DNA from 2 places in the Kribbella sp. NPDC026611 genome. Region 2 is predicted to be linked to the other one. Evidence: riboswitches for the same ligand, from Rfam matches in the RefSeq annotation. Region 2 holds a riboswitch; the other holds the start of a gene.
What was found. Region 2 has a riboswitch for S-adenosylmethionine ahead of AB0E69_RS17370 (aminotransferase class V-fold PLP-dependent enzyme). Riboswitches for the same ligand answer to the same signal wherever they lie in the genome.
Positions count from the first base shown of each region.

Region 1: linked by a shared signal. The riboswitch ahead of thrC (threonine synthase) and the one ahead of AB0E69_RS17370 (aminotransferase class V-fold PLP-dependent enzyme) in region 2 are both predicted to bind S-adenosylmethionine.

Region 1 is NZ_JBEZYC010000010.1:260,534-266,456, forward strand. It holds gene otsB (trehalose-phosphatase) at 1-311, shown strand, start outside; gene AB0E69_RS34470 (hypothetical protein) at 277-744, opposite strand; gene AB0E69_RS34475 (DNA-3-methyladenine glycosylase 2 family protein) at 791-1,738, shown strand; SAM riboswitch class I at 1,852-1,991, shown strand; gene thrC (threonine synthase) at 2,005-3,264, shown strand; gene AB0E69_RS34485 (ubiquitin-like small modifier protein 1) at 3,261-3,536, shown strand; gene AB0E69_RS34490 (zinc-dependent alcohol dehydrogenase family protein) at 3,551-4,549, shown strand; gene AB0E69_RS34495 (DUF222 domain-containing protein) at 4,614-5,923, shown strand, end outside.
Region 2 is NZ_JBEZYC010000004.1:49,534-55,456, forward strand. It holds gene AB0E69_RS17365 (prolyl oligopeptidase family serine peptidase) at 1-478, shown strand, start outside; gene AB0E69_RS17370 (aminotransferase class V-fold PLP-dependent enzyme) at 768-2,132, opposite strand; SAM riboswitch class IV at 2,149-2,262, opposite strand; gene AB0E69_RS17375 (DinB family protein) at 2,357-2,872, shown strand; gene AB0E69_RS17380 (DUF4184 family protein) at 2,883-3,818, shown strand; gene AB0E69_RS17385 (DNA translocase FtsK 4TM domain-containing protein) at 3,892-5,923, shown strand, end outside.

The DNA.
Region 1 (5,923 bases), on a different contig from region 2:
AGCTACGGCTGGAGCCGGGCAACTTCGTGCTCGAGTTGCGACCACCCGGTATCGACAAGGGCGTCGCGATCGCCCGCCTGCTCGAGTCGACCGGCGCGCGCTCGATCCTGTACGCCGGTGACGACCTGGGCGACTTGGCGGCGTACCGGGCGATCGACGAGCAGCGCAAGACCGGTCTCCGCGCAGTGCTGGTCGCTACGCGGTCGTCCGACGCCACCGAGCTGATCGACGCGGCGGACATCGTGGTGGACGACCCCAGTGGTGTCGTGACCGTGCTCACGGCCCTTTCGGACGCGATCTCAGCGCGCTGAACGCCTGCGTCACGGTCTTGCCGAGCGGCTGGATCGGGCGTTCGACGTACCCGCCCTCCTTGAGACTGGCGAGCCGCTCGAACGGGTTGCGAGAGGCGGTGTCGCCGGTGAGCAGGAACGAGACGACCACGGCGACGACGTACAGCGGGAGCATCGGGAGACCGAGCAGGCAGAAGTACTGCCAGGAGTGGCGCTCCTCGTGCCGGACGAGGTGCGCGTCGTCGAAGTACGAGCGGTCGTGTTTGCTGAGAACCACGTTGCCGATGGTGAAAGCGCCGGCGACCGGAAAGCCGAGCTTGTAGCCGTTCGCGAAGAACAGGCCGCGCGGGCCGCGGGTCAGGGTGGCGCGGCCGAGCGCGCACACCAGGAAGCCGGCGAGCGTCGAGAGGTTGACGAAGTTGCCGATGAGTTTGACCCGCTGCCAGGCCGTCATGCACCTCAGTATGAGATTTGTCGGCGCGGTGGGTAAGACTTGGCGGGTGAGTTCGCGAGTGCGGGTCTGGCGGCCTGGGCGGGTTGTCGATCCGCAGTCGGTGATCGGTGGGTTGCGTAAGGGGCCCGGCGACCCGGCGTACGTGTTCGATGCCGGCCGGCGGACGGTGTGGCGGGCGACCCGGACGCCGGAGGGGCCGGTGCTGCTGCGGTTGACGCCGTACGCCGGAGCTGTCGAGGCAGAGGCGTGGGGACCGGGCGCGGGCTGGGCGCTGGACGGGGTGCCGGAGCTGCTGGGGGAGCTGGACAGCTGGGACGGGTTCGAGCCGCTGCCGGAGCACAGGGTGCTGGTGGATGCGGCGCGGCGGTTCCCGCATCTGCGGGTGCCGCGGTCGCGGGCGGTGTTCGAGGCGATGGCGGCCGCGGGGATCGAGCAGGTGGTGACCGGCAAGGAGGCGTTCCGGGCCTGGCGGGTGCTGCTGCGGACGTACGGCGAGCCCGCGCCGGGGCCGGGTGGACCTGCGGGGCGGCCGATGATGGTGCCGCCGGCGCCGGAGGAGTGGCGGCTGATCCCGTCGTGGATGTGGCTGCGGGCCGGCGTTGAAAACCGGCGGTCGCGGGTGGTCGTGACAGCGGCGACGCGGGCGAAGGCGCTGGAGCGGACGCTTGAGTTGACTGACGGTGCCGAGGTCGAGCAGCGGCTGCGGTCGCTGCCCGGGGTGGGCGTGTGGACGGCGGCTGAGGTGCGGCAGCGGGCGCATGGCGACGCGGACGCGTTCTCCTTCGCGGACTATCACGTGTCGCGCAACGTGTCCTACGCCTTGATCGGCGAGGAGCTGGACGACGACGGCTGCGCCGAGCTGATCGAGCCGTACCGCGGGCATCGGTTCCGCGTGCAGCGGCTGATCGAGATGGCAGGGATCGGCCACCCGCGCTTCGGCCCACGCAAGGCGCTGCCCACGCACACGCCGGGAGCCACGCATCGCCTGAGGTAGCCCTGGGCACGGGCTGATTCACCCGATGACCATCGGGTCCGGGTTGAGATCGCGCGTCTCGGATGGTGGGAACGTAGGACACAATATGGACCCGATTGGGTAATCTCGGGGGCAGCTCATCCAGAGGGACTGAGGGAAACGGCCCGTTGACGTCCCGGCAACCCTCCCCGTCGTACGCCCGTCCGGGCCGAAAACGAGGGAACGGTGCCAAATCCGTCCCGCGCCGAGATCCGGCTCCCGGGGAAGATGAGAGGGGAACCTCACTCATGAGCCAGACCGCCACCCACACCATCCGTGAAGGTGCCTTCGGCAACGGTACGCACCTGAGCTGTCGCGCCTGTGGGGCGAAGTCGCCGCTCGGTCCGTTCTACGCCTGTATGGAGTGCTTCGGTCCGCTCGAGGTCGGGTACGAGTACCCGGCGATCACCCGCGAGCAGATCGAGGCCGGTCCGAAGAACATCTGGCGGTACCAGCCGCTGCTCCCCGTCCCGGTCGACGTGGCGAGCTTCCCGAACACCGAGCCGGGGTACACGCGGCTCGTCGACGCCGGCAACCTGGCCCGCGAGCTCGGGCTGCGCAAGCTGTGGGTGAAGGACGACTCCGGCAACCCGACGCACTCCTTCAAGGACCGGGTGGTCGCCTCCGCGCTGAGCGCGACCCGCGAGCTGGGCATGAAGGTCTTCGCCTGCCCCTCGACGGGCAACCTGGCCAACGCCGTCGCAGCCGCGGCCGCGCGGGCCGGCATCCGCTCGGTGGTCTTCATTCCGCAGGACCTCGAGCGGCCCAAGATCATCACCACCGCGGTGTACGGCGGGACGCTGGTCGCCGTCGACGGCAACTACGACGACGTGAACAAGCTCGCCTCCGAGATCGCCGGTGAGGAGGAGGGCTGGGCGTTCGTGAACGTCAACGTCCGGCCGTACTACTCCGAAGGCTCGAAGACGCTGGCCTTCGAGATCGCCGAGCAGCTCGGCTGGCGGCTGCCGGAGCAGATCGTCGTACCGGTCGCATCCGGGTCGCAGCTGACCAAGATCGACAAGGGCTTCACCGAGCTGGGCAAGCTCGGGCTGGTCGACGCCACCGACTACAAGGTGTACGGCGCGCAGGCGACCGGGTGCTCGCCGGTGGCGCAGGCTTTCCGGGACGGGCACGACGTGGTGAAGCCGGTCAAGCCGGACACCATCGCGAAGTCGCTCGCGATCGGGAACCCGGCCGACGGGCCTTACGTGCTGGACGTTGCCCGCCGTACCAACGGTGCGATCGAGGACGTCAGCGACGAAGAGGTCATCGAGGGCATCCAGTTGCTGGCGCGGACCGAGGGCATCTTCGCCGAGACCGCTGGCGGGGTGACCGTCGCGACGCTGAAAAAGCTGATCGCGACCGGGCAGCTCGACCCCGAGGCCGAGACCGTGATCATCAACTCCGGCGACGGGCTGAAGACGCTCGACGCCGTGGCAGACCGGGTCGGCCCGAAGGTGACCATCCCCGCGTCGTACGACGCCTTCGTGAAGGCAGGCCTGCAGTGAGTGTGAGCGTCCGCGTCCCGACCATCCTGCGCCCGTACACCCAGGGCGCGTCCGAGGTGTCCGCCGAGGGCACGACGCTGACCGAGGTGCTGGACTCCCTCGACACGTCGTACCCCGGCATCAAGGCCCGCGTCCTGGACGAGTCCGGTGAACTGCGCCGCTTCGTCAACGTCTACGTGAACGACGACGACGTCCGCTTCGCCTCCGGCCTGCAGACCGAGATCAAGGACGGCGGCCAGGTCTCGATCATCCCCGCGGTCGCCGGCGGCTGACCTACGATGCGGGCATGCGTGCCGTTGTCGTAACGAAGTACGGCGAACTGCCGGAGGTTCGCTCGGTTCCGGAACCGGCGGTGGCCGAGGGTTCGGTGGTCCTGAAGGTCGAGGCCACCGGACTCTGCCGCAGCGACTGGCACGGCTGGATGGGCCACGACCCCGACATCGTCCTCCCGCACGTCCCCGGCCACGAACTCGCGGGCACCATCGCCGCCTTGGGTGCGGGAGTGAGCGGCTGGTCGGTAGGCGACCGCGTCACGACGCCCTTCATCTGTGCCTGCGGCAGGTGCGAGCAGTGCCTCTCCGGCAACCACCAGGTCTGCCCGAACCAGCTCCAGCCCGGCTTCAACTACTGGGGCTCGTACGCCGAATACGTAGCCATCCCGTACGCCCAGGTCAACCTCGTCCGCCTCCCCGACGACATGCCCTTCACGACCGCCGCTGGCCTCGGCTGCCGCTTCGCGACCTCCTTCCGAGCCATCCACCACGTCGGCCGCGTCCGCGAAGGCGAACAAGTAGCCATCTTCGGCTGCGGCGGCGTAGGCCTCTCCGCCGTCATGATCGCCGCCGCCCTGGGCGCAGAGGTCACCGCCATCGACACCAACCCAGCAGCCCTACACCTCGCCCACCAACAAGGCGCCACCCACACCGCCACCCCCGAAGCCCTCACCACCGAACGCTTCCACGTAACCGTCGACGCCCTGGGCTCCAACGAACTGATCCAGCAAGCCCTCGAACATCTTGCGCCCCGAGGCCGCCACCTCCAGATCGGCCTCCTCCCCACCGGCGTACAACTGGACGTCGGCCGCCTGATCTCCCAAGAACTCCAATGGCTCGGCTCGCACGGCATGCCCGCCCACGCCTACCCCGAAATGCTCACACTAGTTGCCGCAGGCAACCTAACCCCCGCCAACCTGATCACCCGCACTATCACCCTCGACGAAACCCCCACCGCCCTCACCGCCCTCACCAACGGCACCCCAGCCGGCGTAACGGTCATCGTGCCCTGAACCCCTTGAAACAAAGGGGTTTCTGGCTTTGGAAACTGTCGGTGGGGGTGTCTAGAGTCGGGGTATGGAATCGTTGGGTGAGCGGGCCGTCTGGTCGATGGGTGGGAGCGAGTTGCTCGCGACTCTCGACACGGTGGAAGCTGAGCTTGCCCGGCTGGAAACCTATCGTTTGCAGCTGATCGCGGGGCTGGACGAGGTCGGTCACGCTGGTGAGATCGGTGCGCACGATACCGAGCAGCTGCTCGAATATCGTTACCGGCTGGACCGGGCGCGTGCCCGGCGGGATGTGCGGTTGGCACAGGCGTTGCCGAAGTACAGCGCGGTGTCGGCTGCGTTGCCGGATCCCGCCGATTCTGGTGCTGCCGTGGTGCTCCGTCCGGCGCAGGCCGAGGTGATCGTTACCGCGCTCGAGAAGGTGCCGGTGACGGTCGCAGTGGAAGATGTGAATGTCGCGGAGCGGGAGCTGGTTGGTTTGGCTCGGCATTTGTCGCCGGCTGAGCTGCGGCGGGCGGGGGAGCGTGTCCGGGATCTGCTGGACACCGATGGGCCTGAGCCTGAAGAGCAGAAGGCGTACGCGCGGGAGAGCCTGACGTTGAGTGTCGCCGACCGGGGCGTGAAGTTCCGCGGCTACCTTGCGAACGAGAACGCCGAGCTGCTGCGCTCACTGATCCATGCTGGTGCTCGGCCGCACAAGACTGCTGACGGCGAGCTGGATCCGCGTCCGCGGGAGAAGCGTCAGGCGGATGCGTTGACGGCTGCGCTCACGGTGGCTGCCGGTGCCCTGGATGCCGGCACGGCAGCTGTGCCCGGCAGCTCCAGCGACGTGCCGGGCTTCGGCGCCAAGGCGAACATCACCGTCACCATCGATCTCGAAGACCTGAAGTCGGCAACTCCGAAGGCGATCGGCGACACCGTCTACGGTGAGGGCCTCTCGGCGGCGACGATCCGGCGGCTCGCCTGCGACGCTCGGGTGATCCCGCTGGTGCTCGGCTCCCATTCTGAACCCTTGGACGTGGGCCGCTCCGAGCGCCTGGTGACCCGCGCGATGCGCCGTGCTCTCAACGCGCGCGACAAGGGATGCGTCGTCTGCGGCGCACCACCCATCGCCTGCGACGCACACCATCTGACCTCATGGATCGACGGCGGCACGACCTCGGTCGACAACCTGGCCCTGCTCTGCCGCCGCCACCACCTCGCCATCCACGCCGGCGAATGGACCATCGCTATCACCAACGGCCAGGTGCAGGTAGCCCGCCCAACCTGGGCAGACCCACCGCTGGAAGATCGTCGCCGCCGCGCCGACAGCGCCCGCGTCCGACCGCAACCCCCGATCCCACGACCAGCCCCACAGACCGCCTCACCCAACGCCCTGAC
Region 2 (5,923 bases):
CACCGCGGACCAGCTGGCCATCCACGGCCGCAGTAACGGCGGACTGCTCATCGGAGCGGTCATGACCCAGCGGCCGGACCTCTTCAAGGTCGCACTGCCCGGCGTCGGTGTGCTGGACATGCTGCGCTTCCACAAGTTCACCGTGGGCGCTGCGTGGGCCTCCGACTACGGGACGCCGGACGACCCCGACCAGTTCGAGGACCTGCTCGCGTACTCGCCACTGCATCGCGTAGTGGACGGGACGGCGTACCCGGCGACGCTGGCCGTCACTGGTGACCACGACGACCGCGTGGTGCCGTTGCACAGCCACAAGTACATCGCTGCGTTGCAGCACGCCCAGTCCGCGGATGCGCCGATCCTGACCCGGGTCGAGGTCAACACCGGCCACGGCTTCGGCAAGCCCGCCGCGATGGTCGCGTCGGAGTGGGCGGACCTCCTGGCGTTCGCGGCCCATCACACCGGACTGCAGGTGCCGTAGCCGATCGGTATTTTGCCGGATGCCTGCTCGCGGCGGCCGCTGGTGGACTCGAGGTCTCACCACCCCCCCCGCGAGCAGGAGGCAGTCTGATGACCGAGTCGCACGTCGTGCACATCCTGGACAAGCTGGGGTTCAGTACCCGCAGTCAGATCGCGACCTGGATCGCTCAGCGATGAATCGGTCGTCATTCCCGCGCCGGCGCTGCATGTCCGGCTCGGAAGTGAGGACGGCCTACAGGCATTGGCTGCTCACCTTCGTAGGCGTACTCCCGAGCAGTAGGAGGCTGGCGTCACCAGATGCGTGGCGCGTGCAGGTCCCGGGGGTCGTCGGACGGCTGACAGCCGTGCGCGGTCTCCGCGTACTCGGTGCGCGGGCCGCTGGCGGCCAGCGTGCGTACGGCGTTGACGAGCCGGTCGACGTGCTCCCGCGTCGTGCCCAGGCCGAGGCTGGCGCGGACCGCCGTACCGTGCTCGGGTGCGCTGGTGAGGAGGTGGCCGACCAGGAGGTGGGCACAGAACTTGCCGTCGCGGACGCCGATGCCGTACTCGGCGCTCAGCGCGGCCGACACGAGCGTCGAGGTCAGACCGGCGATCGTGAAGCAGATGGTGCCGACGCGGTCCGCGTCCTCGCCGAAGATCGAGTACGTCGTGACGCCGTCGAGCTGGGCGAGGCCGGTCCGGAGGCGGGCGAGCAGGCTGCGCTCGTGCTGCTCGATCGCGTCGCGGTGCTGTGCGATCGCGGCGCAGGCGCTCGCCAGGGCAATGGCCCCGATGACGTTGGGAGAGCCACCCTCGTGACGCGCCGGGCCGGTCGCCCAGACCACGGTGTCGCTGGTGACCGCGTGGGTCGCGCCACCGCCGTACAGGTACGGGTCGGCGGCGTCGAGCCAGTCGGAGCGGCCGATCAGGGCGCCGGCGCCGTACGGGGCGTAGAGCTTGTGGCCGGAGAGCGCGACCCAGTCGACGTCCAGAGCGGCGATGTCGACCGGGCGGTGCGGTGCGAGCTGAGCGGCGTCGAGGCAGACGCGGGCGCCGTGGGCCTTCGCGACCTTGGCGATGTCGGCGATCGGGAAGATCTCGCCGGTGACGTTGGAGGCGCCGGTGATGACGACCAGCCGCGGGCCCTCAGGCGCCTCGCGCAGGGCGTCGGCGACGTTGGCCACGGCCTCCGTCTGACTGGTCGGTGCCTTGAGACGGACGGTCTGCTCGGCCGGCCAGGGGAGGAGGGCGGCGTGGTGCTCGGACTCGAACACGATGACGGTGGCGTCAGCCGGTACGGCATGGGCGAGCAGGTTGAGCGCGTCCGTCGTCTGCCGGGTGAAGACCACCTGGTCGTCCGCGCGCGCTCCGACGAAGGCATGCACCTCCGCGCGGGCCCGCTCGTACCACTGGGTGGTTATGCGCGACGCGTAGCCGTTGCCGCGGTGCACCGACGCGTACGACGGCAGCGCCGCCTCCACGCTGGCTCGGACTGACTCCAGACACGGCGCGCTGGCGCCGTGGTCGAAGTTGGCATAGTCCGTGACGCGCCCGTCGGCCAGCGGGACCAGCAGGTCCGCTCCGACGGTCGCGGGGATGCTGCCGGTCTTCAGCCGCGCCACGGTCGGCCGCGGGGTCGTCGTACTGGCAGGCTCGAGAATGGACAAGATCGACATGCTGTCGCTCCAGGAAGGTCCGCACTTGCCGATCGGGGTATCCGAACGGCCTGGTCCTCACCCGGGGCACCCCACCGCGGAGGAGGGTTGCCGTCCAGCTAGCCGGGGCTTGTCGCTGGCTCTCATGACCTGATGTAGAAGGTAACGAACGGGCCACGAGGACGCCAGTGGCTATCTCATGTGATGAGATGTCCCGACGCATCGTGGACACCTGAGGAGTTGGCATGACCTGGAAAGCACCCGACGTCGAGCGGCCGGACGGCTCGCTGACTGCGCCGGAGCGCTCCCTGCTGCAGGGGTACCTGGATTTCTACCGCACGACGTTGCTGGTCAAGTGCGCGGGGTTGACCGCCGAGCAGCTGGCGGAGCGGCCGTCGCCGCCGTCGAACCTCTCGCTGCTCGGCTTGATCCGGCACCTCACGAAGGTCGAGCGGATCTGGTTCCGGATCCACTTCGCGGCGGAGCCGGCCGAGCCGGTCTTTCCGCTGGCGCTGGGCAAGGACGCCGACTTCGAGCTGATCGACGCCGCCGAGGCCGAGACGGCGTACCACGCGCTGATCGCGGAGTGGAAGCTGTCCGACGGCGCGGCCGCCGGGCACTCGCTCGACGACCGCTTCACCTTCAGCGGCACGGAGTCGACGCTCCGGATGATCTACATCCACCTGATCGGCGAGTACGCCCGCCACTGCGGCCACGCCGACCTGGTACGTGAGCAACTCGACGGCACCACCGGCGCATAGGCTGCGCGTCGTGCCGTTCACCCTCGCCCATCCGGCGGCTGTGCTCCCGCTGGTCCGGCGACCGTTCGTCGCCTCGGCACTGGTCGCCGGGGCGGTGGCGCCGGACCTGCTGTACGTCGGCCCGATCTACCGCTTCGCGACGCAGACGATCAACGGCAACTTCACCATCACCTACACCCACAGGTTCACCTCGGCCCTGTGGCTCGACCCACTGATCGCCGTCGTCCTCCTGATCTACAACCTCCTCCTCAAACGCCCCCTGACCGCCCTGGCCCCAGCACGCCTGGCGGCCCGCCTCCCCGCAGCCCCTTCGCCAGGCCGCCTCCCCGCAGCCCCCTCGCCAGGCCGCCTCCCCGCAGCACCCTCGCCAGGTCGCCTGCCCGCAGCACCCTCGTCGGCCCGGCTAACCGCACCCCCTTCGGCCCGGTTCGCCCCGCCGGCCCACCCGCTCTCACCCCGGTGGCCTGCCCCGAGCATTCTGCTGTGGACCCTGGTGTCAGGGATCATCGGCGCGCTCACTCATGTGTTCTGGGATTCGTTCACCCACGGAGACGGCTACTTCGTCCAGCACTTCCCGGCCTTCTTCCGAGCACAGGTCCTCACCGGCTGGGACGTGAACCGCGTCCTCCAATACGTCAGCACCATCGCCGGCTGCCTCGTCCTCGCCATCTGGCTCTACCGCTGGTACCGCCGCACAACCCCCGCCCCAGTCACCCTCAGTGACCACCTACCCTCCTGGGCTCGGTGGGTCGTAGCAGCGGCTGGCGCCCTCCTCGCAGCAGCCGGCGCGGCGATCGAGCTGGCCCGCGCCGACGGCGATCTCGGCGGCGAAACCGTCGTACGCCTCGCCCTCTCCGGCCTCGTCTCCGGCGGTCTGGCCGCGCTCGGCTGGTACGTCGTGATCTGGCACCTGGCCCGGTTACGGAGGGGAGTGGCCACGCTGTGACGCTACGGATGGGGCAGTGTGATCGGCGTGTGACACGTGGGACTCAAGAGGTAATCGGGGTAGCCTGATCGATATGGCGACCCGCACGTCTTCCCCGGCGCGGGCGCAGAAGTCAGCAGCCAAGCGGCCGAGCACGGCCCGTTCGGCCGCTGGTGGACGCTCCCGTCCGTCCGGCGCCCAGAAGCGTGGGCAGAGCACGAAGCGCGGTGGAGCATCCGCTGCGCGAACGAGCACGCCCAAGAACAGCGGACCGGGCCCGTTTGCGGCCGCCATGATCGCTCTCGGTCGCGGCGTCGTGAAGATCTGGATCGGTATCGCGCACCTGCTCGGCAGCATGGTGCGGGGGATCGGCCACGGTGCCCGTGACCTCGATCCCGAGCACCGCCGCGACGGCGCCGGCCTGTTCCTGATCGGCCTCTCGGTGGTGGTCGCCGCCTCGATCTGGTGGGACCTGCCGGGGGCCGTGGGCAACGGCGTACGAACCGTCGTCGGCGGCAGCGTCGGCGTGATCGGCTGGGCCGTGCCGCTGCTCCTCATGGTCGCCGCTGTCCGCACGCTGCGTCACCCGGACCGCAACGGCCCGGCCGGACGACAGGTGATCGGCTGGACCGCCGTCCTGCTCGGCGTCCTCGGCCTGGTGCACATCGCCAACGGTCTGCCGCGGCCCAGCAACCCGGCCGACGGCCCGCTGCGGGGCGCCGGCGGCGCGATCGGGTACGTCGTCTCCTCGCTGCTCTCCGACCTGCTGACGGAGTACGTCGCTGCGCCGCTGCTGGTGCTGCTCTCGATCTTCGGCTTGCTGGTCATCACCGGCACGCCGGTCTACGCGATCCCGTTGCGGTTCCGCGCGGCGTTCGACGTACTGATGGGCCGGACTGCGCTGCCCGAGGACGCACCGTCCGTGATCGCTGCGCCGACCGACGACACGGTTCGGCTGACTCGCAAGGAGCGGCGCGCGAAGGCTGCGGCCGAGCTGGATGACGACGGTGACCCGACGGTCAAGCCGTACGACTCGCCGGTGCTCGAGGGCCGTGAGATCTCCAAGCGCGGCCGCAAGGCGAAGGCCACGCCGGTGCCGGACGAGGACGCGTACGACGTCGACGCCGAGGCCGCCGCGGGTGCTGCTGGGGGTGCTGGTGCTGGCGCGTCTCCTTCCAAGGCCGCCGATTCGCCGCCGATCGAGCCGCCGCCGCACACCCCGCTGCCGCAGCGGGTGGAGCAGTTGAGCCTCTCCGGCGACATCACGTACACGCTGCCGGACGGGCAGATGCTCAAGCCCGGTTCGGTGCACAAGGCCCGGACCAAGGCGTCCGACCAGGTCGTCGACCGGCTGACCGAGGTGTTCGAGCAGTTCGGCATCGACGCCCAGGTCACCGGCTACACCCGCGGCCCGACCGTCACGCGGTACGAGGTCGAGCTCGGCTCCGCGGTCAAGGTCGAGAAGGTCACCGCGCTGTCGAAGAACATCGCCTACGCGGTGGCATCGGCCGACGTACGGATCCTGTCGCCGATCCCGGGCAAGTCCGCGATCGGGATCGAGATCCCGAACACCGACAAGGAGATCGTCAGCCTCGGCGACGTGATCCGGTCCGCGACCGCGCGCAACGACCACCACCCGATGGTGGCCGGCCTGGGCAAGGACGTCGAGGGCGGCTTCGTGGTCGCAAACATGGCGAAGATGCCGCACCTGCTGGTCGCGGGTGCGACCGGCTCCGGCAAGTCCTCGTTCGTGAACTCGCTGATCACGTCGATCCTGATGCGGGCCACCCCCGACGAGGTGCGGATGATCCTGGTCGACCCGAAACGGGTCGAGCTGAACAACTACGAGGGCATCCCGCACCTGATCACGCCGATCATCACCAACGCCAAGAAGGCGGCCGAGGCGCTGCAGTGGGTCGTCCGCGAGATGGACATGCGGTACGACGACCTCGCGGCGTTCGGCTTCCGGCACGTCGACGACTTCAACAAGGCCGTCCGCGGCGGCAAGGTGAAGCCGCCGCCAGGGTCCGAACGCGTGCTCACGCCGTACCCCTATCTGCTGGTCATCGTGGACGAGCTCGCCGACCTGATGATGGTCGCGCCGCGCGACGTCGAGGACTCGATCG